Regions from separate parts of the Marinobacter nauticus ATCC 49840 genome, predicted to be linked through region 3. Evidence: predicted binding sites of a transcription regulator. Region 3 holds the regulator's gene; each other region holds the start of a gene.
The links. Region 3 encodes sigma-54, which starts transcription at its own class of promoters, with help from an activator protein. Its sites were predicted from a motif close to ANTGGCATNNANNTTGCTNT; they were not measured.

Region 1 (8,081 bases), 1.9 Mb from region 3:
AAAAAGCAGGCTAGATAGTCGGCTCACCCGAATATAACCCCTTGAACTATAGCCAAGAATCTATGACTAAGACTGTTTCTTTATCCAACACCCCTGCGTTCCCCGTCGTCTCCCTGTTTTCCGGCGGCATGGGTCTCGATATTGGCTTAGAAAAGGCTGGACTCCACGTAGCTGTTTCTCAAGATTTCGACAAATGGTGCGTTGAAACCATCCGAGCCAATGGGCACACGGCTGTTGAAGGCGATATTCGAAAGCTGATAGAGGAAGATCCAGAGTGCGGCTTCCTGTTGAAGGCTGGTGGTGTAAGGAAACAGGATGTCTTCGCTGTTGTGGGCGGGCCACCATGCCAAGCCTACTCAACTGCGGGCAGACGAAAAGGCGAAGAAGACGAGAGAGGTCAGCTTTACCAACAGTTCGTTCATGTCGTGGACACTATAAGGCCGAGGTTTTTCGTGATGGAAAACGTTAAAGGCCTCGCTTCAATGTTCGTAGACAAAGGCACAGAACACCAACGCGCTCTCTTACAGGTCATCCTGGAAAAATTCAAAGCGCTTGGATACCACACAGTTCATGGCGTACTGGACGCGGTTCACTACGGCACACCTCAGTTTCGGGAACGCTTAGTAATCATCGGAAGTAGAGACAACGAAGGCATCTACATCCCAATGCCTACGCACTTCCACTTTCATCAGAACCCCAAAATGCGATGGAGAACCCTCGGAGACGCGATTCTTGACCTCGATGATCCTGGTCCGAGCGGAAAAATCTCTAGCAAACTAATCCCCTATCTAAAAATGATACCCGAAGGCGGGAACTGGAAATCTCTTCCTCAGAACGTTGTGAAAGAAGCCATGGGTGGCGCCTACGAATCAGGAGGGGGGAAAGTTGGGTTTTACAGAAGACTGAGTTTTAGTGAGCCCTCACCCACTTTGGTTACGAGCCCATCTCAAAAGGCAACCTTGTTGTGCCACCCGAGGGAACTGAGACCACTTTCAGTTCGAGAGTATGCGAGGATCCAGGGGTTCCCAGACAATTGGGTATTTAAAGGATCAATGGCCAACTGTTACAAACAAATCGGAAACGCCGTTCCGATTCCTTTGGGTGAGGCCATAGGAGAGATGCTAAAGTCAGTGGCGCTCGGCAATAGCCAAATCCGCTCCAAAAGGATGCGCGGAACATCAGTACACAAGAAAATGTTTGAAGAGATTGAGAAAAGGAAAACGCAATGATTGATCAAGCTCAATTAGACGCCGAAATACAGAGATTGTTGGACATCCTGTATAAAAAACGTTTTGAAAAGCTTGCAGAAATCGACTTACAGCGTCTCCTGAAAAAGAATCCCTTCCTTTTTAGATCTGTCGGTATTCAAGATCCAAACGAGTTGATAGAGGCGATGCTAGATGCCTTTCTATCCAGTTCTGATGAAACCATTTTCGGCAATGATTTCTTTGAGCCTCTCGCATACTGGACAGCTACTGCAGCCAACAAAGACAAAAAGAACACTACCGTCTCAATCGGCAGCGCATCTGGAATGGATATTGCCATCGAGACTGCAAACGCATTCTTAGCCATAGCTGTAAAGTCCGGCACGAACATCTTTAACGCTCAAAGCACAAAAGGACAGAGTGCCGAGTTTAAGGAGTTGCAAGCCAGATTGCGTAAGATGGGAAAGGAAATCCGCCCAATCTTGGGATATGGTTACGGACGACATACAGCTAAAAAGACCAGTTCAACCGAAAAGCATGCAGGCCAAGCGTTCTGGCAACTCATCTCTGGTGAGGACGATTTTTACTTGCGTATATCTGACACGATTGGTAAATACGCGTCAGAACACAAAGAGGTATACGATGCAGAGTATATCAAAACAAAAAGCAGGCTTTTGAGGCAGCTTGCCTTAAACTTTGTAGATGAAGATGGCACTCTGAACTGGCAGAAGATATTCAAATATAACAGTGGTATCGAACGGCCGGAAAAACTTAAAGGTTAAAAGAATCGCGAGGGTTACTTTCTCAAATCAAGGAGACAAGTAACCCCTTTGACTTGTAGAGCTTGCCCACCAAGGTCAGGCCCATTACGCGGCTTAGTCCGCCGAATCTGTCCTGCAAAACTAGTCATAACTTCTTATCATTTGTCTGAATCTTATGTATTCGATACATAACGCCAAAGCACTTATCACAAAAACACTGCATGGCATTCTTCAGAACCTGATGATCGCATTTTCTACAATAAAAAAGGTATTCACCGTTTTCATTGCGATACATTCCAGTAACGGTTGAAGTGTCGCGACCAGGAGAGCGAAACATCGACTTCTCGGTATCATTCAATCCGTTCCGACTCTTCTTTCCAGGCTTTTGGGACTCAACAAAACTACCCTGTGCTTTTCGCTTCTTCAGGTAGTGGTCCATCCTCGGATGGTATACCCACCCTTTGCCCTCAGTATCTTTGGAAATGGACTCTCTGAGTATATCCTTCAACGGTATCTTGGCGTGCTGGAACCCCCTTCTCGCATGTGAAAGATCTATAGAAATTACTACGCCTTTTTTATCGTTATAGTGCCAACCGGAAAAATCACCTACATCCTTTTTCTCGGGGTGGATGAGCTTTATTCCGACCGGAAAACCCAGGTGCTCACCAACAACATCAAAATGTTCACCGGAAAAGCTACGATCAACTGTAATGTTCTCAAGGTGAAGAGTAGAAGCTTTAGTACAAACAAAATCTGGCTTGTAGCCTTCCCATGGAGGAAATCGTGGATAGGTATAGGCAGGCATAGCAATGTCAAAACTGGACGATTCACTGAAGATTTGACGAGTCATTGCCGAAATGGAGACCCAATAGGAGAAGGTGCACTCCTCCAAGACCTTTTTATCCTGGCCTCTAGTGTTATGGGCAAAGTGATCGACACGACCTTCCTGGCAATGTCGTGCCACAAGTGGAAGGTCACAACCTGGACATTTACAGCCGCACTCCATTCCGCTGGGGACGTCTCTCACATCAACATAACGTCCAGACTCGATGTGATACCCAAACGGGATTTTGGTCTCCGTCACGCCCAATCTCCATTTCGACCGACCACGTTTAGATAGCTAATCGAATCATGGCGTTGGTGTCAACGAAGTGACAACGGCTCTACGGTTTTATGTGGAAGGCTGTGGCTCCACGTTTTCACAAGTCTTTGTTTTACTGAGAATAGTGGTTTTATGTGGTGGTAGTATCATACTACTCAAGGCTCTCATAATCCCTTGGTCGCTGGTTCGAGTCCAGCTGGGCCCACCATCTCCCAAACTCCTCCCCCAACCCGCACCCAACTCACTCCTGTCCAACTTATTTACACATACGCCTCCAACCTTCTCTTAAGCACTGCCCAAGCCTCTGTTTTAACGTCAAATAATCCTATTGGCACACACTGTGCTGAAAGTCAGACGTAAGTACAGATCGCGGCTTCGCCGCACTGCGTTCAGGGCTTGCCCTGAGAGAAGGTGAAAAATGAAACAGATTACAAAGCAGATAACACACGTTATTGCGGCTCTGGCATTAACCTGGTCTGCTGGGGCTATGGCCCTGATCCTTGGCCCCGCAGACGCCGACAAAACTGTCGACGTAGGCCCCCCAAATCCAGCGCTTGACGCCGGTGACGTTGCAGCCCTTTTTGGAACGTCCGATCTCACTTTGCTTTACAAGTCCAACTACGAAGGCCCGGAAGAAGGCTCCTACCAATCCTTCTACTCCACCAGTTTCACCGGAGACCCTAACAACGCGGTGATCAGCTGGGATGGCCCGGACTACATTGTGTGCCCTGAGTGTTACCTGGTTGTCAAAGACGGCAACGAGCCACAATACCTGTTCAACATCGGCAGCTGGAATGGCCAGGACGTACTGGATCTTCAGGGCTTTTATCCAAACAGAGGCGCCATTTCTCATGTAGCGATCTTTGGCAAGTCCGTTCCTGTACAGGTTCCTGAGCCAGGAACACTGGGCCTGCTGGGACTTGGCATTCTGGGCATGGTCACAATCAGAAGAAAGTTACAGAAATCTGCCTGAGTGTCGACATTTTTTACATGCTGTTAAAGCTCCCCTCGGGGAGCTTTTTTTGTGCCCGTTCACAAAACCGCAAACATTAAGTAACAGAAATACACAGAAGCCCACCCTTTAAGCTCATGAGTTTTCAGCCGTTTTAGACAATTCTTTAGGTACGTGGTTCTACCGACACCTTGTCGTGTCAAAAATGCCAACGTCCCGATCAGACAAGCCTCATACACTAAAACCTGAACAAGCGTACCAGTCCTGAAAGGAATCCCTCGGGACTGAGCACAAAAACAATGAGTGAACGGAGTGTATACATGGTTCTTTCCCCCCGATTCTCAGTACGGGCGGTATCCCTTGCCGTTGCAGCAGTTTCCGCCTCCCTGTCCATGCCCACCAGTGCCAGTATGGGCAACCTGGGCACCAGTTATGGTGTAATGCCGGTCGATGTGGCCACCGCCCAGTCCCTTTCGATGTTCAATGAGCAGGTTTCTGCCACCTACTACAATCCGGCAGCACTGACGAAAGATCCTCGTGGCGAGCTTACGGCGGGTATCCTCCATTCTGAACAGGAGCTGCGCTCCGATAATCCCAACGCCAGCGGTGACATTGTCTCCGACTCCCCTAGCCAACACGTTTTGATCGGCATGAAGACCAACCTTGGGTCACTCACCCGGTTCGGGCACCCCATCTATCTCGGGTTTATTGCGGGCGTGGAAAAGTACGGTAAGGAGATGCTGGCTTTCAGCTCTGAAACCAGCGAGAGCGGACAGTTCCTTCAATACGGGAAAGAACCTTTGTTCCTTAACATCGGTGGTGCAACCCCGATCTGGCGCGGTATTTCCGCCGGTGCTTCGGTTCGGGTAACGCTTGAAGCGACCGCTAATCTTGATGCCGTCTCCACGCTGGGCGGCGAAACCAGCCGTGAGCGCCTTGCGGTCAATGCCGAGCCTTCTCTGAAGACCATTTTGGGCACGAACATCGATCTGGGCAGCACATTTTGTCCTGAATCTGACTGTTTCCTGAACGGATGGGAAACGGCGCTGACCTACCGGACGAAGTCCTCGGCCTCAACCACGGTCGACTCCAACATCATCGTGACCCAGACCATCCCTGATCCCGGGCTCAGCCTGGCTGTGACGACCATCGACTCATTCCAGCCTGAAACAATCGCCATCGGTACCCAATACTCGGGGGACGGCTGGCGCATTGGCGGCAGTATCGAACAACAGAACTGGTCGGAACTGGAAGACGAATTCAGCGGCGACTCCATCAAGGATCAGGGTTCCGTGGCCTCCGGAAACCGCATCGGTTTCGACGACATCCTGATTCCTCGCCTCGGCGCCGAATATCAGTTGAACAAGAACTTTGCCGTTCGTGGCGGTGTTGCCTACGAAGAGTCTCCCCTTAAAACCACCCGTAATCCGGAGCTCAACTACCTGGATACCGACAAACTGGTGGTTGGCCTTGGTATCAGTGCCACTTACGACCGCACCCGCCTGCTCGCCTACCCGGTGCGCCTCGACCTGGGCTATCAGTACCAGCAACTGCAGGAGCGCGACTTCACCGTGGTGGACTACGACGGTGACGAAACCAGTGTCACTGCCGATGGTGATATCCACGTATTCAGCGGATCCATCACCCTGAAGTTCTGAGGAGGCTTGCCATGAAGTACAACAAGACCCTGGCACTGATTCCGGCCATTTTGCTGGCCGCCTGCGGTGGTGGCGACAAACAGTCCATTGACGAAAAACCCAGACCCGGTTCGATGGTCTATTCCTTCCCGATGGATGGGCAAGCCGATGTCAGCCCAAAAGCCGACATCGTACTGCGCTTCTCACACGCCATTACTGATGATGAAGCAACCCTGCAGAACAAGATCATCCTGCAGAGTAGCGGCCAATCCCAGCCTTTTACGGTGACATTGATTGATAGTGGCAAAAGTCTGAAGCTCGAGCCGGCTAACCCGCTTGCGACCGGCGAAGAATTCACCGTGACCTTCCAGGAGCCACTGGCAGCCGAGGGCGGCCGGCAAATCACTACTCCGAACGCGACAGGTGATGACGGCATCCAGTTCGCAACCCGCGGCGCCTATGCGGGTCTCGCCGAACTGGCCAACACCGCAGATACCTTCGATATTGCCTGGCAAGTGCCCGCCAGCGACAGCCCGTTCCAGGCCATGAACTTTTCGACCTTCCGGTTTGCCATGACACAACCGGTGCATCCTGAGTGGCAATCACTCGGCGGCAGTATTCAGCTGCGGGACGCCAGTGGTCAAGAGGTTCCGGCGACGGTACTGGTCAAAGGCAACCGCATTACGGTGGACCCCTGCGTAACCCCCGAACCGTCGCAGTGCGGCAGCAAGCAGGATATTCTCAATACCGGTGAGACCTACACCCTGCAGTTGACCAACCTCGCCAGCCTGACGGACAGCAGTGAAGAGAACCGCTTTACTGGGGAATTCACCTTCACCCCGAGAGACACCGGGCCGACGGTTGTCCTGCAACAAACCGCCGTAGATTCCGGTAATGGCGAACTTACCTCTGTGCTTAACGGCCAGGCCCTCAATGCCGTAACGCTCAACTCGGTACTCCAGGGCGAAGCCGGCCCCTCTCAACAAACCGGGGACCTGTTTGCAGAGCTCGCCTACGCCCCGGCGTTTGATGCTGACGAAGCACTGCCGCTGCGTATTCCCAAGGGCAGTGTGCTGAAAAGCACCAGCCTGAACGTACTCGTGGGTGGCAAGGTACAGGTTCTGGATGCCGCGACCGGCGAAGACCAGCAAACCGGCACCATCAAAGTGACCATGCTCTCGGATGCATCCGGCTACATGAGCCCGAACCAGTACACCGATGACATCAATGCCCCGCGGCATATCACCCTGTTTATGGACGTATCCATGAACACGGAGGCAGCACAGCCGAATGCCGCGCTGTCCCAGGATCTGATGGGGGTTGAACTGCGCGGCATTGCTCTGGTTCGGGACGGCGTTCTGACCATCGACGCCATCGGCATGGTGGAACCAAACCTGCTGGGTCAGGAATTCACCGATTCCACCATTGCCTTCCATCTGCAGGCCGCAACCGATGCCGACTCGGTTCTGGATGCCGAGAACCTGCGGGAACTGGATGCCACACCACCCAGCCTGGTGAGCTGGATGCCCGGCCCTGCGAACGCCGTTCCGGCAACCCGACAGTCCATGCAGCGCCCGGGTGACCCGATCATTCTGTTCTTTGATGAGCCGCTTGATCCGGCATCTGTCGAGAATGGTGTCGAACTCATTGAAAACGGTGCACCGGTAACTAACCTTCAGGCTCGGTTGGATGGAACAGCGCTTGTGCTTAATCCGCAGGGTGGCTTGAAGCATGGCGTACCGTATTCCGTGTCTGTCGACGGACTTACAGACCTGGCGGGCAACCGCGCGATGGTTTCTCCGTTAAGCTTTGAGCTCGATAGCATTGAAGAAAACGGTAGCCCGGGAAATAAAGGATTCCCCCTGGCGTTGACGACCTACCCTGGCTACCCATGTGAAACCGACTACGAAAACACCCTGGATCTGGAAAACGGCGTATTCGGGAAATGCTGGACCGCCGACGCCAACAACGCCGGTGACGTGTTACCCGTCAGCAAAATGCCGGCGGACCGGCCAATCACGGTCGTGTTTTCCAAGTCTCTCGATCTGGATTCAGTCATCGTCGGTGAGACCTTTACCGTTCAGGAAATTGCACAGGAAGCAAACGGTACCGTTACCGTCCTGAACCAACAGGTGGCAGGCCGATTAGAGAAAAACAACCAGCGCATCCGGTTCTACCCAGAGCAGCCGTGGCAGGTCGGTGCGCATTACCGCTACATTCTGGCCTCCTCAGAGCAGAGCGGCACTTGCACTCCTGGACAGTACACGTCGATTTGCGACGAGGACGGCATACCACTGAAAACGGATCTGCTGGAAGGCCTCAATGACGGTGACGGGAACAATGGCCCTGATAATCTTGAGATCGTATTTACCGGTTCAGAAGCGCGCTCCACAGTCTTCACACCGCTGCGGAATCTGCCGATTC
Region 2 (8,081 bases), 940 kb from region 3:
TACAAAGCTGGAAACCAGTCTGAAGGCCTTTGAGGAACATCCCGAGGCGGATATCGTCTATGGTGATTTCATAACCATAGACGGGGAAGGGCACGAACATGGTGTGAATCGTATGGCTCGCTATTCCGGCCGTATCACGCCACAGTTGCTCCGGGATAATTTCGTGAGCATGAACACAACTATGACCCGCAAGCGCTGCTTTGACGAAATGGGGGGCTTTGACAGCGCTGATCGGTTGGCGGAGGACTACGGGCTCTGGTTGCGTTTTTCTACCCGCTATCAGTTTCTATATGTTCCAGCGGTGCTTGGGTATTACCGGGTTATGGAAAACCAGATTTCCTCTGACAAAGAGAGCCGGTTTCGAGCGAACGAGCAGTTGGTCCAGAGCTTTCTGAAAGCCTATCCTTCAGCGGTTACCCGGGGTGAGGCCCGCCGGGGGTTAAGTTATTTTTTTATTCGGAAAGGGCGATATGAGTACTCGTCTGGTCAGCGTCGCCAGGCCTTTCGTTCTTTGCTTCGGTCATTGTCGAAGGACCCGTTCTGGATGGGCCCCTGGCGGTTCGCTGTAAAAATGCTGCTAACTTCCAGCCGAGGGAGGCGAATGTGACTTATACCGTTCGTCGCTTGTCTGAGAAAGAGTTTTTCGGGCTGCAGGAAAGCTGGGACCATCTGCTGGAGCAGAGTAATGCCGACCCGCTGTTCATGAGCTGGGCCTGGCAGGCGTCCTGGTGGGAAACCTGGGGCGATAGACTGAACCTTGATCTGTTGCTGCTGGGCGTATACGCCCCGGGCGATACGCTGGTTGGCCTGGCTCCGCTCTACCTGAGTGCCGTCAGCACGCCGCTGGGATGGAAAGTTCGAAGGCTGCATGTGGTAGGCAATGCCTGGAAGCTGGGGCCTACGGTGCGCACGGAATATGTGGGCGTCATTGTGGATCGGCGTGAGCAACTGGCCATCCTGCAGGCGCTCGGGAGTTATCTCGCTGAGGTCCGGTGGGATGAGATGATTATTGCGGATGCCTCCGCGAGATCAATGAGTATGATCGAATCTGGCCTGAGCCAAACGCTGGCTCTCTCCCGGGTAGTTCGGAGCGAGTCGGAAGGTGTGGTGATTCCAACTCAGGGGCAGTTTACGGACTGGTTATCAAGGCTTGGAAAGAATACCCGTCTGAAAGCCTATAATCGGCGAGAGTTGTTTGAAGGTACTTTGAACGGTTCCTTCGAGGAATGGCAGACCCCGGAGACGTTTCTGGCATTACTCAATCGTTTTCATTGCGAGCGTTGGGGAAAGCCCTGCTTTGACGATAATGCTGTTCGCTTCCATGAGGCACTTCTGAACCGGCTCTCCGGAAGCCAATCCGCGAGAATGTCGGTACTGAGAGCCGATAATCAGATTGTGTCTGTACTTTATGATGTCCGCGCCGGGAATCGGGTATACAACCTGCAGGCGGGGTTCATGCAGGATTTCCACAACAAATTGTCCTTGGGCACGCTCCATTTGGGATATGCCATTGAGCGATCCTTTCAGGATTCGAGCATTGTCAGTTACGACTTGCTGGCCGGGTCCGGGAAAAATACGTTCTACAAACAGCACTTCAGAGGGGAGCAGGTGTTGTTTACCACCGTTGAGTATGTTCGTTCTCCCATTCTTAAAATGGCTTATGGGGCAAGGGGGTGTATGCCGCCCCGTTTAGTGTCCTCAATTAATCGTTTCTTTCGTCTCTGAGCGGGTGTTGTCATGAATATGGAAAGGATGCCGTCTATCAGCCTGATGAGTCGCCTGTGGCCGTTCCTGCTTGTCTTATGTGTGCTGGCATTCGTTACTTTTCCTACTCTGGAAGGAATCGTGACGCGATGGGTAAAGTGGGACGAATCATACTCCCATGGTCTTTTGTTAGCCGGCGTGTCGCTGTATCTGATCTGGCGAAAGGCGAAGGCCAATCCGGTGGCCCCGGGCTTCGCCCCGGTTTGGGTTCTTCCCTTGATAGCGTGTCTGCTTGCCTATTGGGTAGGCGGGTTGATTCGTCTTCAGGCGCTTCAGCAATTGGCGTTGGTGCCTCTTTTGTTTGCTGCCTGCGCGACGTCAATGGGGTGGCGCCAGGCGCGCTGGTTCATTGTGCCGCTGGGTTTGCTGTTTCTGACCATTCCTGTGTGGGATTTCCTGGCCTGGACGCTACAGGTAATTACCGTTTCCGTTAATAAGTTCCTGTTGGGTTTTTTCGATATTGATTTTGAGGTGGAGGGCGTTTTCGTTTACCTCATCGGTGTCGGAACCTTTGAAGTTGCTCATGGATGCTCTGGACTCCGGTATCTGCTGGTGGGGCAGGCGCTGGTTCTGATTTATGGCGAGTTATACCTGTCGAGGTTACGATCCCGCATCACGTTATTCTGTTTGGGGGTGGCATTCGCTCTACTTGCCAACTGGATCCGGGTGTTCGTCATCATCTACATGGGGTATGAAACGAACATGCAGTCCGGCCTGATCGAGGATCATGAAAACTTTGGCTGGTGGGTGTTTGCGGGCACGCTTGTTCCCCTTTATTTTCTGGCTCGTCAGCTTGAGAAACGGGACGACCAGGTTGTTGCCAGCCAGGATAATGACGAGAAGCAAGATCACGCTAAACCCGCAGGTAAAGCTACCGTTGCTGTAACGGTTGTCGCGCTGTTGGGGCTGGTTACCTGGGTTGCTTTGCCGGACAAGCGAGGCAACATTGCTTCTGAACCCGAGGGGTACGCCATTGATTTAAGTGAAAGGTATTCCCCGGTCTTCGGATCTGCACTGGAGGGGTGGCGCCCCAACGTTCTCAATCCAGACAGAGTGTATGCGCAGACCCTGTTTGACCGTTTGCAGGCCCGCGCAGGGCAAGGTTTGGGCACAACCTACTATCTCGGCGCGTTTACCTATGACTATCAGAGGCATCGTGCGGAACTCATCCAGTACAGTAACCGCCTTTATGACCGTGAATTCTGGATTCCGGAAGGCTTCTTTGATGTTGAAAACAGCCTGAATATCCCGGTGCAGGGAGTCACCCTGAAACATCGTGTTTCCGGACAACGTGTGCATCTGGGATATAGCTACTTTGTTCAGGGGCAGTGGGAAACCGATCAGTGGCGCGCGAAGCTTGCTCAGGTGGGCGGGTTCTTCAGTGGCCGTGATGATGCCTCTTTACTCATCTCCGCAGTGGCGTGTGATGGCTGTGAGGTGACTGCAACGCTCGCTGAGTTTATCGAGTCTACTTTTCCGGTGATTCTTGAGCAGATTGATCAAGAGGTGGTGCGATCAGATCGTTGAGTTGGCTCTCTAATCGGGACAGAAACTGTTCGTGATTGGTTGAATACCATTCGATTGCCAGCCTGGACATGTGGGCCAGCGTGGCCGGTGGCTGGTCTATCGCAGCTTGAATGCTCCGCTCCAGAGCGTGTTCTGAGACAAGGTAACGGGTGCCCAGGCGAAACGTCAGGTTTCTTTCCACGTGTGCCAGAAAGCCTCTGTCCTTCCCAACCAGCTCGTTCATGGGCGGTGCATCAGTTGTTATTGTAATACAGCCGTAAGCCATGGCCTCTGCCAGTACCTGGCCATAACCCTCCACTTCTGAAGGTAGTACCGCGAAACCGGCCTGGGCCCAGAGTGTGTTCAGTTCATTGTTCGTGAGGTTCTTCTCTACCCTGATATTGGCGGCGGGGGTGGTGTCCAGATGCTGGGAGACAACGACCAGTTCTGGCCATTCTGGATGCCTCTGCCAACATGCCATAACACGTTGCGTGCCCTTGAACCGACTGTTGCCAGCTACATGCAAAGCCAAACCGTAGTTTTTCCTTTCTGAATCGTTTTGAGCGCTAACTTCACCGCCGGTAAAACCCAGGTAGTGGGTGTCTGCATGTAAGGCGGAAAAAATCGATACCGCGTGGTGTGTTTTGCAGAGTATACGGTTGGTAAAGCTGAGGTAGGGACCTCTCGATTCAATGAACCATTCCTGGTTAGGGATGAGCCAGTGGTGTCGGCCAGCAGCCAATTGAGATATCCAGACATTCTCGAGGTGAATGACGAGATCCGCCTGTTGAACCGGACGTAGCAGCCTGAGTAAGCCGATCTGACTGCGATAGAAGAGTTTGCTGAGAAATCCGGGGCAAAATCGTTTTAATGCCTTGAATCGATAAGCTGAAAGGCGGGAACGCCATACGGGAGTAGGGGGCAGTTGAACCTGCCTGGTCTGGTGCCCAAGCCGCTGCAGGGCTGCTTCCAGTATCCTGGCATCTTTTTGCAGCCCTCTGCCGCTATTGGCATAAATAATCAGTACATCCATGAACCTGACCTGAAATGAAAAAGCCCTGCAAGTGCAGGGCTTTTAAAGCGTAGCATAGAACTCGATGTCAGGCTTTTTTACGGCCTTTCATCCGGACTGCAATGCCAGCGAGACCAAGGCCAAGCAGAGCCAGCGTGCCAGGCTCGGGAACCTTGGTGGCACGAACCGCGATCACCATATCGTCATGGTTATCATCGCCAACATAGCCATCGTCCAGGCTGATTACGAAGTAATCTTCTTCAACATAGAAGAGGTTGAAGTTGGTGCTGGAGTTCGGTTTGGCAATGTTGTTGAACTGACTGCCGTTGGTGCCGTCATTGTTGATGGTAACACCACTGCCGTTGATGAACTTGAAGTTCAGCAGGGCGTCAAGACCACCGTAAAATACGGCGCTGAACTGGTCATCAGGGTTGCTGTTGGTATCGAATACCAGCGTGTTACCCCAGTAAAACTGGTTGTTATCGTTCGCTTCTTTACCCAGATAGGTGAAGGTCAGCTTGAACGGATCGGAGCTGGTGGATTTCAGATTGTGGCCGAACAGTACGGTATCACCCACGTTGTACAGAGGTGCATCCGCTGTCCAGGTACCACCTATGCGAGTGGCGTAATCGTTGTCTCCCGGAACACTTTGCTCAGCTACAGCGCCAGGTGCGTTTGCATTGGCAACAGAATCGATATAGGCAGCCTGAGCTACTCCCGCAAAACCGACGGCTGCAGCCATTGCCAAGCCTTGAGTCAATTTTTTCATTTGAGTCACTCCTCCAGTGAGTGGTCTTTGCGTTACGTCATCCTCTAATAAGCAGGCTTCGTGCCAGATTTTAAGTCATTGAATATTAATGAAATTTTCTGGCCACTGCTGTTTGGTTGTAAAATAACTCGACAACCAGAATGCTCACTTAGTTAACCTGATGCTCTACCGGATCAGACGGTTCACTACTCAATCCATTGATATCGATTACCTGAATCGTAAAGTACCAGGTGCCGGGCGCCAGGCCGGTAACCGTGGTTGAGGTTGTGCCTGCCGGCACCTCCAGGGTTTGAGTCAGGTTTGCAGCATCCTGTCCGTAGTTGATCCGGTAACGGTCAATTTCGCTCAGCGAAATGCTGCTGCCGTCTACCCTGGTGCCCGGAGGCGTCCACGACAGTGTCACACTGCCGCTGGCATCGCCGGTACCACCGGGCTGGCTGGTGACCGGTGATTCTGGCTCCGATACGGTTTCGAGCGTGTACGGGTGCAGGCCCGATTGATAAGCCTCAAGAACCGTCACGCCGCTATCGTTAAGCACCCGGCTGGCTGATGGTTGCATCAGGGGGAGTCCGTAGCGAAGTTTGTAAAGATCGTCGATGCCGTCGTTCAAGGTGCTTTCGGCGAACTCGCTGTCCAATGCCAGATGCTGGACGGTGTTGGTCGTGGATATGGCATCTCCAGTGGCGGCGTCGGTAATCGCCAGTTGTGCAGTGGCGCCCCAGCCGAACTCAAAGTACTCCATGGTGATGGCAACGGGGGTCCCCGCTTCGAGACCCGCTGTGGCGTTGTAGCTGGTGGGGGATTGGTTCTTCCACTGATCAATGACGGTAGAGCCGTTGAGGAAAAGCCGAACACCATCATCCGTAGTGGTGGTGAAGGTGTAGTCCCGGGTTCCTTCATTGTGAGGTGGTGTGAACCATCCCTGCCAACGCACGCTGAACCGGTCCCTTGGAAGCTCCGCTGACGGGCTTCCACTATTCCAGTTGAAGTTGACCGTCGCATCCCGCTGACTGTAAACGAAGCTGTCAAACTCGGTGCCTGTGAAGTACTGGCCGACGAATCCGGTTGCATACACTTCCTGGGGGGCAGGGAAGTCGCTGGCATCGGTGGGATTGGTGCCGGCCTGGTACTCTTGCAGGATGGTGTAGCCATCACCGTCAAGATCTACATTGGCATCGCCCGGGTTGGTGGGGTCCGTGCCATAGGCGTATTCGTACCCATCCGGAATCCCGTCGTTATCAGTATCTTCGGTTCCGGGATTGGTCCTGGCCCAGAACTCATCCATGGCGGTAAGCAGATCATTGTCGGTATCGGATTTTGCATCGGCCGCATTGGATGGATCCAGCCCGTACACAATCTCCCAGTTGTCGTACAGATCATCACTGTCCGCATCAAGTGGGGGGTACTGGCTGTTGAATGAGAGTCCCTGTTCAGCGTCAAAGTAACCGATTCGATAACCCAGATGGTAAGCATCTTCGGTTGTTATCTCGGGGGCCGAGTCAGGGGCTTTCTGGGCGTAGCTATGGAGCGCGCTGCCGCTGATCACTTGCTGAGAGATGCCGGGGCCGGACCAGGCGACGGTAAAGTGGTCGTCCCATCCACCTTCCTTGTGCCTGAATTCAAAGTAATATTTTTTGCCGGCCTCCAGATATTGTACGCCGGAGGTTTGTGAGGCGTAGCGGGTGAAATTATCGAGGGGCGTGGACATGGTGGAGGCGATCTGAACCGCACCGTCCGGGTTCTGGGAGTCAGATAACCACAGTTGTGTCTGATCGTCGCCACTGATGTAAAAGGTGTATTCGCCCGTTTCGGGGGGCTCGATAAAGCCCCGGATCAGCGTGCCGTAATTATTGGCTCGGCTGGTGGCTTGGCGCAGTTGGGTGAGTTCAGTGATTTCATCGGGCGAATCCGGATATTTCTCTGCGTCCAGCATGCCCTGAACGTAGTTCCCGGAGATACCGTCAAAATACCAGACATCGACCTTTCCCGGTTCGCTCGTCTCTGGTATCGCGGCTGTCGGTGGCAAATCCTCAATATCCCTGAACTGCCAGTTCTGACAGCCGCTGAGCAGAACCACCACGGTGCCTACGCTCAACACTTTGATAGCAGCCATAACCCACCTTCCTTGCTATTGGAAACAATATGTAAAGTATTGTTGCAGTGGGTCAGGGCTGCCACCGGCGGCTAGGAACGTTTCGTTATGTCCTCTCTTTGGTTATAGCGTGAGTAATGATTAGCCGTTGTTGCCTGCGCTGAACTTGTCCATGATCTGCTGGGCCGCATCCGTGCGGCCGGTGGCTCGATAAGCTTCGGCCAGATGCATGGCAATTTCCTGGGAATCCGGTGCCAGGGAATGGGCTCTTTCCAGTACCGCCAGGCTTTGCTCGTGTTCACCAGCCTCGAACAGGATCCAGCCGTAGGTATCTGCAATCGCAGCATTTTCGGGCACTAGTTCGTAGGCGCGTTTGGCCAGTGATGCCGCTTCGCTGTTGCCGGCCTCGTAATACAGCCAGGCGAGATTGTTCAGCGCCAGGGCGTTGTCCGGGGCCAGTTGCAGAACCTGCTGGTAGTGCTCAATGGCCGCATCCGTCTGGCCTGCTTGCTGGGTTTGAAGCGCCAGTGTAAGCAGAATTGACGAATTGTTCGGGAATTGTTTGTTGGCTTCCTGCAGTGCTTCTATCGAATTCTGAGATCGGCCGGCGTTAGAGAGTGCGCGAGCATGGGCGATGGCCAGTTCCGCCGTTTGTCGCTTGGCCAGCGCCAGTTGATAAAGCTCAGCAGCTTGCTGATGTTCGCCCTGGTTTTCGTAATAGCTGGCTTCTACCTGGTAGGGCGCGGGGGAGTCCGGATGATGCTGCTTGGCATCCTGCAGCGCACTTCGCGCGGCGGTTGCGTTGCCATTGCTGAATTCGATGGCAGCCACTTTTAGGGCGATGGCCTCGTTCTCTGGGAAGAGCGCTCGTCCGCGGCTCAGGATCTCCAGAGCGCGCTCGCTGTTGTCGCGCTGTGCCATTTGAGTGGCAATGCCTT
Region 3 (8,081 bases):
CAGACGGCGACCTGCGCCGGACCCTGGACAAATCCGTGGATGTGCACACTACTCCCATCCAGGACGTGATGACCCGCAACGGCAAAACCATCCGGGCAGACCACCTGGCGGCAGAAGCCTTGAATATCATGGAAGAAATGAAGATCAACGCCTTGCCGGTTACCGACGCAAACGGCACCCTGGTGGGCGCCATTAATATGCACGACCTGCTGCGGGCCGGAGTGATTTGATGACTCAGACAGCGCATCCGTTACAAACCCACTGGGACGCAGCCCTGAAGGCCAAAGCCTCGGACATTCGCCTGATCGCCCTGGACGTGGACGGCATCATGAGCGATGGCCGCCTCTATTTCAGTGCCAGCGGCGATGAACTCAAGGCCTTCAACATTCTTGACGGCCTGGGCCTGAAACAACTGATGCAGGCAGGCATCACCGTGGCGGTGATTACCGGACGACGCTCTCCGCTTACGGAAAGACGAATGTCGGACTTGGGCATCCCGCACCTGATGCAGGGTCGCGAAGACAAAAAAATTGCATTACTGGAATTGATCCGGGATATGAACCTTGCGCCGGAGCAGATTGCCTACATGGGCGACGACCTGCCCGACCTGCCCGCGCTGCGTTTTGCCGGCCTTGGCATCACGGTACCCAACGGCTACTGGCTGGTTCAGCAACACGCCGACTACTGTACCCGCAGCCCCGGTGGACAGGGCGCTGTGCGCGAGGCCTGCGATCTCCTGCTCTGGGCGCAAGGGCATCTGGACAACACTCTTGCCCCCTATCTGGACGAGCCAGCATGATCACCGAGCGGCTTTTCGGCGATCGTGGCAAACGGCGGATTACAGCCCTGGCCCTTGCCGCCACCGTAACAGCAACCGTTTTTCTGCTGTGGCAAAGTGACGAGCCTGTCAGTTCGCGGAATGCCGCCAGCGAACTACGGGGGCCCGCAGAGCCCGACGGCTTTGTGATCGGCGGCCAATACCGCGCCTGGGATGAGCAAGGGAACCTCCAGTTTGATCTCAAAAGCCCCAGAATTGAGCAGTTTGAAGCAACCGGCACGGCTCATCTGGATACGCCGAGAGCCCGACTTTTCAGTGAGGGCAGTCCCGAACCTTGGCTCATCGAGTCTAATGAAGGTAGCCTTCAGCAGAACAATGAAATGCTGGAACTGATGGGGAACGTCCGACTGACCCGACAGTCCAAAGGCCGCGAAGCCATTCTGGAGACCGGGGCGCTGACCTTGGACAACAGCAACGGCACCGTCTATACCGACCAGCCGGTGACCATCACCGAGCCTTTCGGCGTCACCCGCTCCACCGGCATGAAAGCCTGGATCAACGAACGCATTCTCGAACTCAACTCCCGGGTAGAGGGACAATATGAAACCGTCAGGTAAACGATCTTTCTGCCGGCCAGCGATTCTGGCCCTGGCATTGCTGGCCGGCCCGGCATCGGCATTCAACCTGGATTCCGATATCCCCATAAAGGTCAGTGCAGATTCGGCCCGCCTGGATGAAAGCGCCGGAACGGCCGTTTACACCGGCGCTGTCGAACTGATTCAGGGCGAAACCCGGCTGGACGCGGATCGGGTGGTACTTTACCGCAACCAACAGGGTGTCAGCCGGATTGAAGCCGCCGGCAACCCCGCCCATTACCGGCAACCCGGCCAGGAAGGCGAAGGCATGACCGATGCCAAGGCCCTGAACATCACCTGGTCTGGCGATGAAAACCTGGTCATTTTTGAACGCCAGGCCGTTATTGAACAAGACGGCAACGTATTCCGGGGCGATGTCATCCACTACGACACCGTTCGCCGCGTTGTTACTGCGGAAGGCGGCACGCCATCCGACGGCGGCTCCGGCCGGGTGGAAATGGTGATTCAGCCTCGTAATTCAGCTCAATCCAGTGACGGGAAAGATTCGGATGGCAGTTCTCAGGGCCAGTAATCTGGCAAAAAGCTACAAGCAGAAAAAAGTAGTACTGGACGTTTCTCTGGAAATTCGCTCCGGAGAGATTGTCGGCCTGCTCGGCCCCAACGGCGCCGGCAAGACGACTTGCTTCTACATGATCGTGGGCCTGGTGCCTGCGGATCACGGCCGGATCACCATCGACACCCAGGACATCACCCCACTGCCAATGCATGGGCGCGCCCGCAAGGGCATCGGTTACCTGCCCCAGGAAGCCTCCGTGTTTCGCAAACTGACCGTGCGGGACAACATCATGGCCATCCTCGAAACCCGCAAAGGCATGAGTCGGGCGGAACGGGAGGCCAAGCTGGAAGAGTTGCTGGAAGAGTTTCATATTACTCACATCCGAGACAGCGTGGGTATGGCGCTATCCGGAGGCGAACGCCGCAGGGTTGAAATCGCCCGGGCGCTGGCCATGGAGCCCGCGTTTATCCTGTTGGACGAACCCTTCGCGGGCGTAGACCCTATCTCCGTCAGTGACATCAAGCACATTATCCGGCACCTGCGGGATAAAGGTATAGGCGTGTTGATTACCGACCATAACGTTCGGGAAACCCTCGACATCTGCGAGAATGCCTACATCGTTTCCGGCGGCCACATCATCGCCTCCGGCAATGCCGAAGCCATTCTGGCAAACCAGCAAGTGAAAGAAGTGTATCTGGGTGATGAGTTCCGGCTCTGACCTGATAAAACAGGGTTTATCCGAGGTCTGATTGTTTTGATGATCTGTAGCAAGTAAACTCGGCAAAAAACTTGCTTATACTGTTCACAGACAATGGCAAGTAACCAGCGTACAACATTTTTTTCGGCCTGTGCGCCGGCAAAGCAACAACCGGGATGCCCATGAGTTATGGATCTTGAGCCATGGTTATGAAAGCCTCATTACAGCTTAAGCTGGGCCAGAGTCTGACCATGACGCCCCAGCTGCAGCAGGCCATACGCCTGCTACAGCTTTCTACCCTCGATCTCCAGCAGGAAATCCAGCAGGCGCTGGAATCCAACCCCATGCTGGAAACCTCAGAGGACGATGAGCACGCGGAAGGCGACGAGCGCGAAGAGCACGAGCACAGTGACGCTTCCAGCTCTGAGGCCAACCAGGACGACAGCCACCAGGACGCGAGCCCGGACTGGGACGAAACCGAGAACGGCCCGGACTGGTCGTCCGAGAACGATATTCCGGACAACATTCCCGATGATCTGCCAGTGGATACCGCCTGGGACGACATCTACCAGTCTGCCCCGGCTCCGGCCAGCAAAGGCGAAGACGAACACGAATCGGATTTCGAAACCCGGAACTCGCCTACCGAAACCCTGCAGGATCACCTCGAGTGGCAGCTGAACCTGACGCCTCTGAGCGAGCGGGATCAGGCCATTGCCCACGCGCTGCTGGATGCTGTGGATGAGCGCGGCTACCTGACGTCTGACATTGAGGACATTCACGCAGGCCTGCTGGACGAAACCGAAGAAGACCCGTTAGAACTGGACGAAGTGGAAGCGGTACTCCACCGCCTGCAACACTTCGACCCGCCCGGCGTGTTCGCTCGTGATCTCCAGGAATGCCTCCTTATTCAGCTCAATCAGCTGCCACCGGATACCCCCTGGCTGCGCCAGGCGAGACTGGTGGTTACCCAGTTCCTGCATCTGCTTGGCAACCGGGACTACGCGCAGCTGTTACGCCGCAGCCGGCTCAAGGAAGACCAGCTGAAACAGGTACTGGCCCTGATCACCAGCCTGAACCCGCGCCCTGGCGATGTCGTGGACCGGGCCGAACCAGATTACGTTATCCCGGACGTTATCGTACGCAAACACGAAGGCCGATGGCGGGTTGAACTCAACCCGGAAATCGCTCCGCGTATCCGGGTGAATGCCAGCTACGCGTCACTGATCCGCCGGGCTGACAGCAGTGCCGATAACACCTACCTGCGCGACCAGCTGCAAGAAGCGAAATGGTTTATCAAGAGCCTGCAAAGCCGGAATGAAACCCTGCTGAAAGTGGCCACCCGCATCGTTGAACACCAGCAAGGGTTCCTGGATCAGGGCGAAGAAGCCATGAAGCCTCTGATCCTGTCTGACATTGCCCAGGCGGTGGAAATGCACGAGTCCACGATTTCCCGGGTTACCACCCAGAAGTACATGCACACGCCCCGCGGTATTTTCGAGCTGAAGTACTTTTTCTCCAGCCACGTCAGCACCGCCGAGGGCGGCGAATGCTCGTCTACAGCCATCCGGGCGATGATCAAGAAGCTGATTGCCGAGGAAACCCCGAAAAAGCCATTGAGCGATAGCAAAATTGCAGCCATGCTAGGGGAACAGGGAATCAACGTGGCGCGGCGTACCGTCGCCAAATACCGGGAGGCCATGCATATTCCTCCCTCGAACGAACGAAAACGCCTGGTTTAAACTTTCGCCGGTGCAAGATGCACTGGCATGCAAGCCGGCAAGCACGCCGGCAGTATGACAACAGGAGACGCCTATGCAACTCAACATTTCAGGCCATCACGTAGAACTGACTCCCGCTCTGAAGGATTACGTCAACACCAAGTTCGAGAAGCTGGAGCGTCACTTCGACCATATCAGTAACTGCCAGGTCACCCTGGAGGTCGAGAAGGTGCGCCAGATGGCGGAAGCCACGCTGCACGTGATTGGTGGTGAGATTCACGCAAAGGCAGAAAATGAGGACATGTACGCCGCAATCGACGCTCTGGTCGACAAGCTGGACCGTCAGATCCTCAAGCACAAGGAAAAGAACGTAGACCGGATGCACGGTAACGGCGGTCGCTGAAGCGCGAACCTTACCGGGTGTTTCATGAAACGAGCTGCGGCGGGGCTAACCGGCCGCAGCCTTTTTTTTACGGACATGCAGTCGATCCATGAGCGAGCCATCCCTGACCATCGACAATATTCTTGCCCCTGAACTGACCCTCTGTAAGGTGCCGGCCTCAAGCAAGAAACGTGTGCTGGAGTTCATCGCTGAACGGATTCACTTTCAGGATGAAATCCTCAGCGACACCCAGATCTTCAACAATCTGGTCTCCCGCGAACGGCTGGGCAGCACCGGTATCGGTGAGGGTATTGCCATCCCCCACTGCCGACTGGAAGGCCTGGACCGGGTCATCGGCGTGCTGATGACTCTGGAGGAGCCGGTAGACTTTGATGCTATCGATAACCAGCCGGTAGATCTGGTGTTTGCACTGATCGTCCCCAAAGAAGCCACCAGTGAACACCTGGAATTACTGAGCCAGCTGGCGGAGCGCTTCAATGACAGCACTTTCTGCGCCCGGCTGCGCCAAAGTGAAGATCCCGCGACCCTTTACCAGCGTATGGCGGAGAATAATCACTGAGATCAGCCTGATATCTGGACAGGCTGCCAGGCAGATTGAAGGAGAAACAGTCCCATGAAGCTGATTATCGTCAGTGGCCGATCCGGTTCCGGCAAGAGTACGGCTCTGCATGTGCTGGAAGACCTGGGATTCTACTGCATCGACAACCTGCCCATTGGCTTGCTGTTCCCGCTGACCCGAGAGGCGGCCACCCAGGAAGCGCCCGGCCGGCTGAAAAAAATGGCCGTCAGTATTGATGCCCGTAACCTGTCCGCCGAGCTGGCCAATTTTGAAACCATTTACCAGCAACTGAAGCAGACCGGTGTCGAGGTTGAAATCATATTCCTGGATGCCGACGAACAGTCACTGCTGCAACGCTTTCACGCAACCCGCCGCAAGCATCCGCTGAGCGATGACAAGACGTCTCTGCGGGAGGCAATCACCAACGAAAAGCAATTACTGGAACCCCTGTCAAAGCTGGCCGATCTTTACGTCAACACGACCGGGCTCTCCATGTACGAGCTACGCGACATGATCAAGCAGCGCGTGGCCGGCCGCAAGGATCAGGAACTGGCACTGCTGTTCCAGTCCTTTGGCTTCAAACATGGCGTGCCGGTGGATTCAGACTATGTCTTCGACGTCCGCTGCCTGCCCAATCCATACTGGGACACCAGCCTGCGCAAGCACACCGGCGTTGATCAGCCGGTCATCGAATTTCTGGAACGGGAACCGCTGACACGTCAGATGGTGGATGACGTCACGGGCTTCCTGAATACCTGGCTGCCCTCGTTTGCCGACAGCAATCGTAGTTACATGACCATTTCCATCGGTTGCACCGGTGGCCAGCACCGCTCTGTTTATGTGTGTGAGCAGCTCGGGCGCTATTTCCGCGATAATTACCGCAATGTGCAGGTGCGCCACACCGAACTGCCACACCTTCAAACCCGGGGAGAAATCTGAGCGCCTATGATTTGCCGCCCCATCACCATCATCAACAAACTCGGCCTGCATGCGCGGGCCACGGCGAAGCTTGTGGCCACCGCATCAGACTTTGACAGCAAGGTGCGAATCCGCGGCAAAGGCCGGGACGTAGACGCCAAGAACATCATGCAGGTGATGATGCTGGCCGCCAGCCAGGGCACCGAAGTGGAACTGGTTGCCGATGGCCCGGACGAACAGGATGCCATCGACGCGCTGGCTGCCCTGATCAACGATTATTTTGGTGAAGGGGAATAACCTCCGGTTTCGTCATTCACCTACAATCCTTTCTCACGTGTGCCACCTAACTCCGCTATAATGCAAAGGTTTTCTGATCGCAGGTGGTTCAATGACCGACATTCTGGAAAAAAGCCAGGCCCGCCAACGCCTTCGCTCACTCAGTGAAGCGCTGGACAGTGGTGCCCTCAAGCAGGTGGCCCGCATTCTGAATGGCGGTCTGAGCCCCAGCGATATTGCTCACCTTCTGGAATCCTCGCCACCACGCCAACGGGCCCTGCTCTGGAACCTGGTCGACAAGCAGCTGGAAGGGGAAGTCCTCCAGTACCTTGGCGACGATATTCGTAGCTACTTCCTGAGCCAGCTGAACGCGCAGGAGCTTGCGGACATTCTGGAAGATTTCGAGTCGGATGACCTGGCCGACTTGCTTCAGCAATTGCCGGACACGGTGATCCAGGAAGTCCTGGACACCATGGATGAGCAAGACCGTCAGCGGGTCGAGGAAGTCCTCGCTTACCCGGAGGACACTGCCGGCGGCCTGATGAACACCGATACCATCACGGTACGGCCGGACATCAGCATCGACGTTGTGTTGCGCTACCTGCGCCGTCACCGCAGCCTGCCCCCGATGACCGACAGCCTGATTGTGGTCAGCCGTCGGGACGAGTTTATCGGCATGCTGCCCATTACCCGGATGCTGGTATCCAATCCCGCGGCTACCGTTCGGGAAGTGATGGACACGGACATTGAACCCATTCCCGTGTCCCTGTCCGACACCAAGGTCGCCACTCTGTTCGAACGCTACGACCTGATTTCTGCCCCTGTGGTGGATGAGACCAACAAGCTGCTGGGCCGGATCACCATCGATGACGTGGTCGACGTTATCCGTGAGGACGCAGACCATTCCCTGATGAGTATGGCTGGTCTGGATGAAGACGAGGACACCTTTGCCCCGGTGATGAAGACCACCCGCCGGCGCGCGGTCTGGCTGGGCATCAATCTGATCACGGCCTTTACCGCATCGGCCGTGATTGGACTGTTTGAAGACACTATTGCCAAAGTCGTTGCACTGGCCGTACTGATGCCAATTGTGGCCAGCATGGGCGGCATTGCCGGTAGCCAGACTCTGACCCTGGTGATCCGGGGTATGGCCGTTGGCCAGATCAGCGGTGCCAACGTGGGCTGGCTGCTGAACCGTGAGTTTCTGTCCGGGGTACTGAACGGCCTGCTGTGGGCGGTGGTGGTTGCCACCGCCGCGGTGGTCTGGTTCCAGGACTGGCTGATTGGTGCCATCATCGCGGCGGCACTGGTGATTAACCTGGTGGCGGCGGCGCTGGTGGGCACCGTCTTGCCGCTGTTCCTGAAATCCCGGAACATTGACCCGGCCCTGGCCGGCAGTGTGATACTCACCACCGTAACCGACGTTGTCGGCTTCATGGCCTTCCTGGGACTGGCCACCATTTTCTATGCCTGAGCAACCTGTGACCTACCATGACTGACCAATTTGACGACGAATTCCAGGACGACCTTGGCCCCAGCAAATCGCAGCTGAAGCGCGAAATGCACGCGCTTCAGGATCT
Region 4 (8,081 bases), 340 kb from region 3:
AGCTCGATCTGACCGCCCGTGAGTTCGATCTTCTGTGGCACTTTGCTTCCCATCGTGGCCGGGTTTTCAGCCGGGCCCAATTGCTGGATGCCGTCTGGGGGTACAATCACGACGGCTACGAGCACACCGTAAACACCCATATCAACCGCCTGCGTAACAAGATTGAGCCCGATCCGGCCGAACCGCGTTACGTTCAGACGGTCTGGGGCGTGGGCTATCGGTTTATGGATTAACCATGGGCCTTTCCGTGCTTCGAACCCTGTATGCGAGGCTGGCCATCGGTCTGTTCCTGCTGCTGTTGGTGGTGGGCGGGCTATTCACTTTGCTGAGCCTGGCCTCGGTCAGAGAGTATTCGGCTGCCGTTAACCAGCAACTGAACCGGAATCTGGCGCAGAATCTGGTCTCTGACCGAAACCTGGTCACCGATGGCCAGTTGAATCGGGATGCCCTGAAGCAGCTGTTCGAGCTGTATATGACGATCAATCCCAGCCTTGAGATTTACCTGTTGGATACCGACGGGGCCATTCTTGCCTATTCCGCCGATCCGGACCGAATCAAGCGCAATCGGGTATCCCTCGAACCAATCCAGACACTGCTCGAAAACCCGGACGCCTATCCTCTGCCGGGGGACGACCCTCGTAGTCACGATCGGCAAAAAGTGTTCTCTGTAACCCCTGTTCCCTCGGCAATCGACCCTGCCGGCTACCTTTATGTGGTTCTGAGGGGTGAAGAATTCGACCTCGCGGAGAGCATGGTGCACAGCAACCGGTTGTTGCAGATGGGCGCAGGCGCCCTGGCGGTGAGCCTGCTCGTCGGGCTCCTGGCCGGGTTGGTGTTCTTCCGAATGTTAACGCGGCGGCTGTCCCGGCTGACTGAACGGGTGGAGTCGTTTGAACGGGAATTGTCCTCTGAGCAGAGTCCTCCACTGGCCGAGAAGGGCGACGACATTGATTACCTGGCCTCTCGGTTTGATCTCATGGCGCGACGCATTGTGGCGCAACTGGATCTCCTGAAGCACAAAGACGCCCAGCGTCGACAGCTGGTTGCTCAGGTGTCTCACGATCTTCGAACACCGCTGGCGTCTATTCAGGGCTACCTGGAAGCGCTGCGGATGAAGCATGAGACCCTGGAAGCCGAAGAGCGAGGCCGGTTCCTGGCGGTGGCCCTGTCAGAAACACACCGGTTGGGCAGGCAGGTTGAGGAGTTGTTCGAACTGGCCGCCCTGGACGCCCGTGAAAAACAGCCGGATATCGAGCCGTTTGTCATGGCTGAGTTGCTCTACGACGTCGTTCAGAAGCATAGACCTGCGGCAGAACGAGCTGGTGTTGAGCTCATCATTTCGGCGACAGAGACCGAGAGCGTGCTGGCGGATATCGCGATGACCGAGCGGGTTCTGGACAATCTCATCAGCAATGCCATCGCCCATTCTCCGCGGAATACAAGAGTCATACTCACGATGTCAGTACGGGATGGTGGAGCAGCGATCACTGTTGCCGATGCTGGGCCTGGCATCCGCGAAGAAGACCTTGGCCAGGTGTTTGACCCCTTCTACCAGGCCGCGGGAGCCGAACGTACCGGGCATGCCGGCCTGGGACTTGCGATCGCCCAGCGCTTGGTCGTCCTGCAGCAAGGCAGGCTCTCAGCGCACAATGCGAACGGTGCTGTCTTTACCCTCTGGCTACCGTTAGCTTCCTCCAGCTAGCTTTCCGCTGCGTTATAGATTTGTGATAGTTGCTGAACGTTTTTGTGAATTCAGATCGCTAGGCTGTGATTATGGATTCAAGCGAGGAGAAGTGTCATGAAACGCAAAGTTATAGGCCTGTTTTCCGCCCTGGCGCTGGTTTCCGCCGCCGGTCTTTTTGCGGCACAGGTGGCAGCAGAGCGAGTGGATAGTACAGGTAATGCCTACGCACCGGATGATCCGGATCTGGCCGTGGCAACCTTTGCTGGCGGCTGTTTCTGGTGCGTGGAAGCCGGCTACGAAAAGATTCCTGGTGTTGTCGAGGCAGTGTCTGGCTACGCTGGTGGGGAAGAAAAAAGTCCGACCTATAAACAGGTCTCTTCCGGGCGCACAGGCCACACTGAAGCCGTCCAGGTATATTACGACCCGGATAAAATGACCTATGAGGGCTTGCTGGCCGGTCTCTGGCGAATGATGAATCCGACCGACCTGGAGGGCCAGTTCGTTGACCGTGGTCGGCAGTACCGGCCCACCATTTTTTACCACAACGAGGAGCAGAAGCGCCTCGCAGAGGCGGCAAAGCAGGCACTGGAGGCTTCCGGCGTCTATGACAAACCGGTGGTGATCCCCATTGAGCCGCTCAAGAGATTCTATCCGGCGGAGGAATACCACCAGGACTACTACAAGAAGAATCCGGTCCGCTACAAGTTCTATACCTTCAATTCGGGGCGTTATCAGTTTATTGAAGAGGTCTATGGCGAGGATTATGAGCTGGATTTCTCGCGCTATCAGCCCAATACCGGAGTCAATGACTCGATGCCTGCGGAGGACGATCCGACAGAAGCGGCGGCAAGCGGGGGTTTTAACCCCGAACGTTTTCAGAAGCCGGATGACAAGACTCTTCGGCAGCGTTTGACGGAAATGCAGTATGAGGTCACGCAGGAGGATGGTACTGAACCCGCCTTCAACAATACCTACTGGGACAACACCAGGGAGGGGCTTTATGTGGATGTCGTTTCCGGTGAGCCGCTGTTCTCCTCACGGGATAAGTACAAGTCCGGTACCGGCTGGCCGAGCTTCACTCGCCCGATTACGCCAGAGGCAGTGGTAGAACGTGAGGACAAGTCGTTTTTCATGACCCGGACGGAGATTCGCAGTGCCCATGCTGATTCTCATCTGGGCCATGTCTTTGACGATGGTCCGGCGCCGACGGGATTGCGCTATTGTATGAATTCCGCAGCCATGAAGTTCATCCCGCTGGAGCAAATGGAAGCCGCGGGGTATGGCAAATGGATCGACGCTGTCGAGTAAGATTGCGCGATAATAGCGTCGGAATAATTTACATGACTGGCTTTATGTTCTAATAAAGGTTTTAAATATCAATAAGATATAAATAGGCACGCTATGTGCTTCCTTGCTGGCAACGTCATTATCTCTGGAAGAACCAAATAAGGAAGTACAGATGAACAAGTTGGGCAAAGCGCTTTCTGTTGTTGCAGTGTCCGGGCTCGCCAGCGTTGCCAACGCGGGTGTTATCGAAACCGTATCTGGCTGGAATGGCTCCAGCGAAATAGCCGCCTTCGGTGAATCTAACAGTGCTACGTACGGACAAACCTTCAAGGTGGGCGGTTCTGAAACCCAGCTGGATAGCTGGACGTTCTTCCTGAACGACAGAGTTAACCCCGATTACGTGGACTTTGCTTTCTATGTAATGGACTGGGATGCTGCCACCACCCGCGCGACCGGCTCCGTGCTTTTCCAGAGTGCCGCTGTGTCCTCAACCAACAACGGTGGTCTTGATGGTATGGAAGAGTTTACCTTCAACACCGGCGGGTTGAATCTTGTCGGGGGTAACGACTACATCGCGTTTATCAGTTCGACCGGCTTGTTCGATGGCCAGACTGGTACCGCCTCTGCAGGCTCCCTGCGTGACGAGTCTGCCTATCTGGACGGTGGCTTTTTCTGGCAGAACAACGGCAATAGTGCCGGTACCTGGGATACCCAGAGCTGGAGTTCCGGGTCGAACTACGGCGACCTGGCGTTTTCAGCCTCCTTCTCGTCCGCCGCGAAAGTGCCTGAGCCAGCCAGCCTTCTTTTGCTCGGCCTTGGTCTGGCTGGGCTGGGCTTCTCGCGCAGAACGAAAGCCTGATCCCATTGAAGACGGACGCCGGCACACTATGTGCCGGCTTCGTTCCATTCAGGGGGTTGCGTTAACGCACCCGGACCTGATCGCCGTCTTCCAGGCCACGGCCGGGGTGCCGGACCACCCGAACGCCCTCCTGCAGTCCCTGCGTTACCTGGGTCATTAAACCGTTGGATGGTCCTGTCGTGACTGTCTGGCGTCTAGCCGTTTCGCTCTCAACCATGAAAACCGCAGAAGCGCCGTTGTATTCGAAGATCGCTGAGGTGGGTACCTGCAAGGTGTCTTCGCTTTGCCACAGGATAAAGTCAGCGTCCACCCGGTAGCCGTCTCCCAGCTGTCGCCACTGCTCCCGTGGGCTGACCATATCGGCAATAACCTGAACCCGTTGTTCTTCCACGCCCAGAGCGGATACATCCTCAAAACCGATAGGCTCGATACGACGAACCGTTGCTTCCAGTACCGGCCCGCCCCAGCCACTCAGTCGCACGCCAAGGCCGGGTTCCAGTTTGACGGCATCAAAACTCAAGACCTCGACCACCACTTCCAGAGCGCCAGGGTCTCCGACCTCCAGTATCGGCTCGCCGGCCTGGATGACGCCCTCGCTCTGGCGAACCAGAGCCAGAACCGCGCCGTTAACCGGAGAGCGCACGGCGACCCGCTCGGCAGGTTTCTGACCATTGGAGGACGCGGTTGAAATCTGCAGCCGGGTTTGAGCGGCGGCCAGTTCATGGGCGGCCACCTCTTCATCAAAGCGGGCGGAACGCAGGATTGCCTGTGCCCGGGCTGCCGTGGATTTCGCTTGTTGTAACTGTTCGGTGGAGACAAAGCGGGATTCTTCCAGAGCGAGCAGGCGCTGGTATTCATTCTGAGCGAACTCAGCATCAGCCTCCGCCGCCTGAACCTTTTGTTGGATGGATTGAAGTGCCGCCTGGGCGGCGGCTGCCCGAGCCTCGGCTTCGGCGCGGGTCCGGGCGTCCAGGATGCTGGCGGGCGTCGGGTCCACAAACGTCAGTAGCTCCCCGGGAATCACCGCGTCGCCTACGTCCAGCTGAACCCGGTGAATATAGCCGGCCACGGGGGAGGAAATCAGATAGCGATCTTTGACCCGGGTTTTGCCCTCTTCAAGAATGGTCATTTCCATGGGGCCGCGCTCGACGGGGGCAAGGTCAACCCAAACGGGCTCTGGCCGCAGGATAAGCGCGAAGACGATGGCTGCCACCGAGGCCATCAAAAGCCAGAAGGCCCATTTTCCTTTGGAGATGCGTTGTGTCGCCATGTTGGGTCCCATGTGAGTGTGTGTGCATTATTCCCGGGTTTTCAGAACCGCGACAAGGTCCAGTTTACGAAGTCGCCACCAGGTGATGAAGCCGGAAATCAATGCCGACAAAATGACCACGTTGGCCGCCAATGCCAGGGTTTGGCCGGTCAGGACCAGAGGAACGCGATAGAGTTCGGTCTGCATCGCGGTAACCACAAAACTTGCCAGTCCAAAACTAATCGCCCAACCCAGAGGAATTCCCAGTAACAGCAGTATGGCCAGTTCCCCGAGCAGAATGTGGGCGACTTCGTTGTGGCTGTACCCCAGTACTCTCAAGCTCGCCAGGTCTCGCCCCCGTTCGGCCAGGGAAATCCGCGCGGTATTGTAGATCACACCGAAAGCAATAATGCCGCCGAGCAGGCTGATGATGAAGGTGTAGGTCAGGAAGGTGCGCGCGAGCGTCTCGAAGAAGCTGTCGAGCATTGCCTGTCGCAGATTGGTGGCCATCACTCCCGGCGTATCCCGGAGTTCCTGGTAGACGGTGTTGGTTTGCTCCGGCGCCAGATTCATCAGCATCTGGTTCACTCTCGGGCCTTCGCGAAGCGCCTTGTTCATGGCGGCCAGATTCATGTAGGCGCCCACACCGAGGAACTCGCTGGTAACGCCAGCCACCGTGAGGTCCAGTTCCGGGCGTCGGCCTTCCAGCACTCGCACCCGAACTGTGTCTCCGGTCTCAACATTCAGGGCCTTGGCCAGAAAGTCGGTTACCAACAGGCCGGCAGCAGGAATGGCCACGTTCTCCAGATCCTGGTTAACCACAAATTGCAGTTTGGCGTCCCGGGGTAAGCCGGTGAGCACCGTGCGCCATCTGCGGTGTTCGTTAACCAGCTCTACCGTAACGGCCCGGCGTCCTTCGACGTAACGCACACCGGATTGGCGCGCCATTCCGTACAGTGCGGTCGGGTTGACCGGGTCGGTGAGTGTGGCGGTCAGGTCCTGCTTCTGCACCCGGGCGAATTGGGTGTGCACCATCAGCGAAACAGAGCTGAACTGGAAATTGCCAACCACCACGATGGCCGTGGCCATGGCAATGCCAAATACCGAGAGGGCGGTTCGGCCTGGCTTGCGGGCGAGCTGCCTCACGATCATGCGTGAAGGCTGATGAAAGCGCACCCAGCCCAGCAGCCGTTCGGTAACGGTAACCCGGTATCGGGCGGGGCTCTCGGGCTGCATGGCTTCCGCCGGGGGCAGGGCGGCCGCAGCGCGGATGGAGCGCCAGCCGCCGAGCAGTGCAACTGCCAGGCTGATCAGGGCCAGTAACGCCAGCCACCAGGGATTGATTCGGAACAGTAGCGAAGGAAAGCGGTAGTAATCCATATACAGCTCTCCCAACCGATGCCCCAGCCAGAGGCCACTGGCGCAGCCGATGGCAAGCCCGGTAAAAGCAATGGCCAGCACCAGTTGGCTGTAGTGCCAGCCGATCTGGCCATTGCTGTAGCCGAAGGCTTTGAGAATGGCGACGATTTCCCGCTGGGTACTGATCAGGCGTGTCACCACCACATTGAGCAGAAACATGGCGACGCCCATAAAAATGGACGGAAAGATAATCGCCATGGCCTTCAGCTGCTCGAGCTCGTCACTGAGAAAACGGTGTGAGAACTGGTCAGCCCGGGCGAACGCACCGGTACTGCCGTAGCGCGCCAGCAACCGGTCCAGTGGGTCGATCACATCTTCCACAGGATGCCGTTGGTCGATCTGCAGTACCAGACTGTTGAAGGCACCCCGCATGTCCATGGCGGCGGCCAGTGCTTCCTGATTCAGCCAGAGCACGCCAAAGCGCTGATAATCCGGCAGCATGCCCCCCGGAGGTATCACGTAGATGAATTCCGGCGACTCGACAATGCCCACGATTTTCAGGGTTTGTTGTCGGCCATTGATGATGGCGTTGAAACTGTCGTCCAGAGTGAGCTGGTGCGCATCCGCGAAGCTGCCAATGATTGCGACTTCATTGGCGTGGGTGGCGCTTGGCAGTCGACCTTGCCGGACATACAGCTGGTTTACCTCGGGTTGGCCGGTCGGAGGAACAGACACCAGGTGGGCCGACACAGGTTCGTCGTAATCGGGGAGATTGAGCTTCGCGGCGCCTTCCACCCGGCCGCTCAGGCGGTTCACACCCGGTAGCTCGGAAACCGTTTGCAGCACATGGCGGGGGGCCCGTTTTACCGAAACGAATACATCCGCAAACTGGTGCTCCTGATAGTACTGATCCCGGGTGGCTGTCAGGGAGGAGTAATTGACCAGGGACATCAGGCAAACCGCGATCCCGCCCGCAATCACCAGCGCGATCGCCAGCAGCTGGCCGCGCATCTGCCAGATTTCCCGTCTCAGTTTGGTGTGCAGTACGCTCGGCCCGAAAATCATGGCATCACCAGCTCAGGGTGTTCGGGTCCTGGCGTTCTGAGTTGCGGTGCTCACCGCTGATCACGCCATCCGAAAGGGTGATTACTCTGTCCGCCATGTTCGCGATTGAAGCATTGTGGGTGATGATCACTGTGGTGGTGTCGGTTTCCCGGTTGGCCCGTTCCAATGCCGCGAGGACCAGAATACCGGTGGCCGAGTCCAGGGCTCCGGTAGGCTCATCGCACAGCAGCACCCGGGGTCGCTTGGATATGGCTCTGGCAATGGCCACTCTTTGTTGCTCGCCACCGGAAAGCTGAGCCGGGAAATGGTCCAGGCGACTGGCCAGGCCCACCATGTCCAGGGCTTCTTCCGGCGCCATGGGGTCTCGGGCAATCTCGGTCACGGCGATGACGTTTTCGCGGGCGGTAAGGCTGGGGATGAGGTTGTAGAACTGAAACACGAACCCGACATAATCCCTGCGATAGCGGGTAAGCTCCCGGTCTGAGGCGCCGGCCAGATCGATGTCCTGATAACGAACTTCGCCGGTAGTGGGCACATCCAGTCCGCCCAGAATGTTCAGAAGCGTGGATTTGCCTGAG

Region 1: MARHY_RS02320 (PEP-CTERM sorting domain-containing protein) is a predicted target of sigma-54. The motif match lies at 3,396-3,415, and genes of this name have one in related genera.
Region 2: MARHY_RS18920 (PEP-CTERM sorting domain-containing protein) is a predicted target of sigma-54. The motif match lies at 5,100-5,119, and genes of this name have one in related genera.
Region 4: MARHY_RS10790 (PEP-CTERM sorting domain-containing protein) is a predicted target of sigma-54. The motif match lies at 3,075-3,094, and genes of this name have one in related genera.

What each region holds. Positions count from the first base shown of each region.
Region 1 covers NC_017067.1:522,185-530,265, reverse strand. Annotated here, with positions in the region: gene MARHY_RS02335 (DNA cytosine methyltransferase) at 63-1,229, shown strand; gene MARHY_RS02330 (PmeII family type II restriction endonuclease) at 1,226-1,987, shown strand; gene MARHY_RS02325 (hypothetical protein) at 2,112-3,050, opposite strand; gene MARHY_RS02320 (PEP-CTERM sorting domain-containing protein) at 3,487-4,041, shown strand; gene aupA (alkane uptake protein AupA) at 4,341-5,678, shown strand; gene aupB (alkane uptake protein AupB) at 5,690-8,081, shown strand, end outside.
Region 2 covers NC_017067.1:1,722,401-1,730,481, forward strand. Annotated here, with positions in the region: gene MARHY_RS07955 (glycosyltransferase family 2 protein) at 1-607, shown strand, start outside; gene MARHY_RS07960 (GNAT family N-acetyltransferase) at 604-1,725, shown strand; gene xrt (exosortase) at 1,738-3,291, shown strand; gene MARHY_RS07970 (glycosyltransferase) at 3,233-4,303, opposite strand; gene MARHY_RS18920 (PEP-CTERM sorting domain-containing protein) at 4,371-5,051, opposite strand; gene MARHY_RS07980 (PA14 domain-containing protein) at 5,200-7,164, opposite strand; gene MARHY_RS07985 (tetratricopeptide repeat protein) at 7,285-8,081, opposite strand, start outside.
Region 3 covers NC_017067.1:2,658,993-2,667,073, forward strand. Annotated here, with positions in the region: gene MARHY_RS12370 (KpsF/GutQ family sugar-phosphate isomerase) at 1-230, shown strand, start outside; gene MARHY_RS12375 (KdsC family phosphatase) at 230-799, shown strand; gene lptC (LPS export ABC transporter periplasmic protein LptC) at 796-1,395, shown strand; gene lptA (lipopolysaccharide transport periplasmic protein LptA) at 1,379-1,945, shown strand; gene lptB (LPS export ABC transporter ATP-binding protein) at 1,923-2,648, shown strand; gene MARHY_RS12395 (RNA polymerase factor sigma-54) at 2,837-4,366, shown strand; gene hpf (ribosome hibernation promoting factor) at 4,440-4,748, shown strand; gene ptsN (PTS IIA-like nitrogen regulatory protein PtsN) at 4,837-5,307, shown strand; gene rapZ (RNase adapter RapZ) at 5,362-6,246, shown strand; gene MARHY_RS12415 (HPr family phosphocarrier protein) at 6,253-6,522, shown strand; gene mgtE (magnesium transporter) at 6,614-7,975, shown strand; gene yjgA (ribosome biogenesis factor YjgA) at 7,993-8,081, shown strand, end outside.
Region 4 covers NC_017067.1:2,319,125-2,327,205, reverse strand. Annotated here, with positions in the region: gene MARHY_RS10805 (response regulator transcription factor) at 1-233, shown strand, start outside; gene MARHY_RS10800 (sensor histidine kinase) at 236-1,702, shown strand; gene msrB (peptide-methionine (R)-S-oxide reductase MsrB) at 1,799-2,992, shown strand; gene MARHY_RS10790 (PEP-CTERM sorting domain-containing protein) at 3,144-3,830, shown strand; gene MARHY_RS10785 (efflux RND transporter periplasmic adaptor subunit) at 3,892-5,100, opposite strand; gene MARHY_RS10780 (ABC transporter permease) at 5,128-7,503, opposite strand; gene MARHY_RS10775 (ABC transporter ATP-binding protein) at 7,508-8,081, opposite strand, start outside.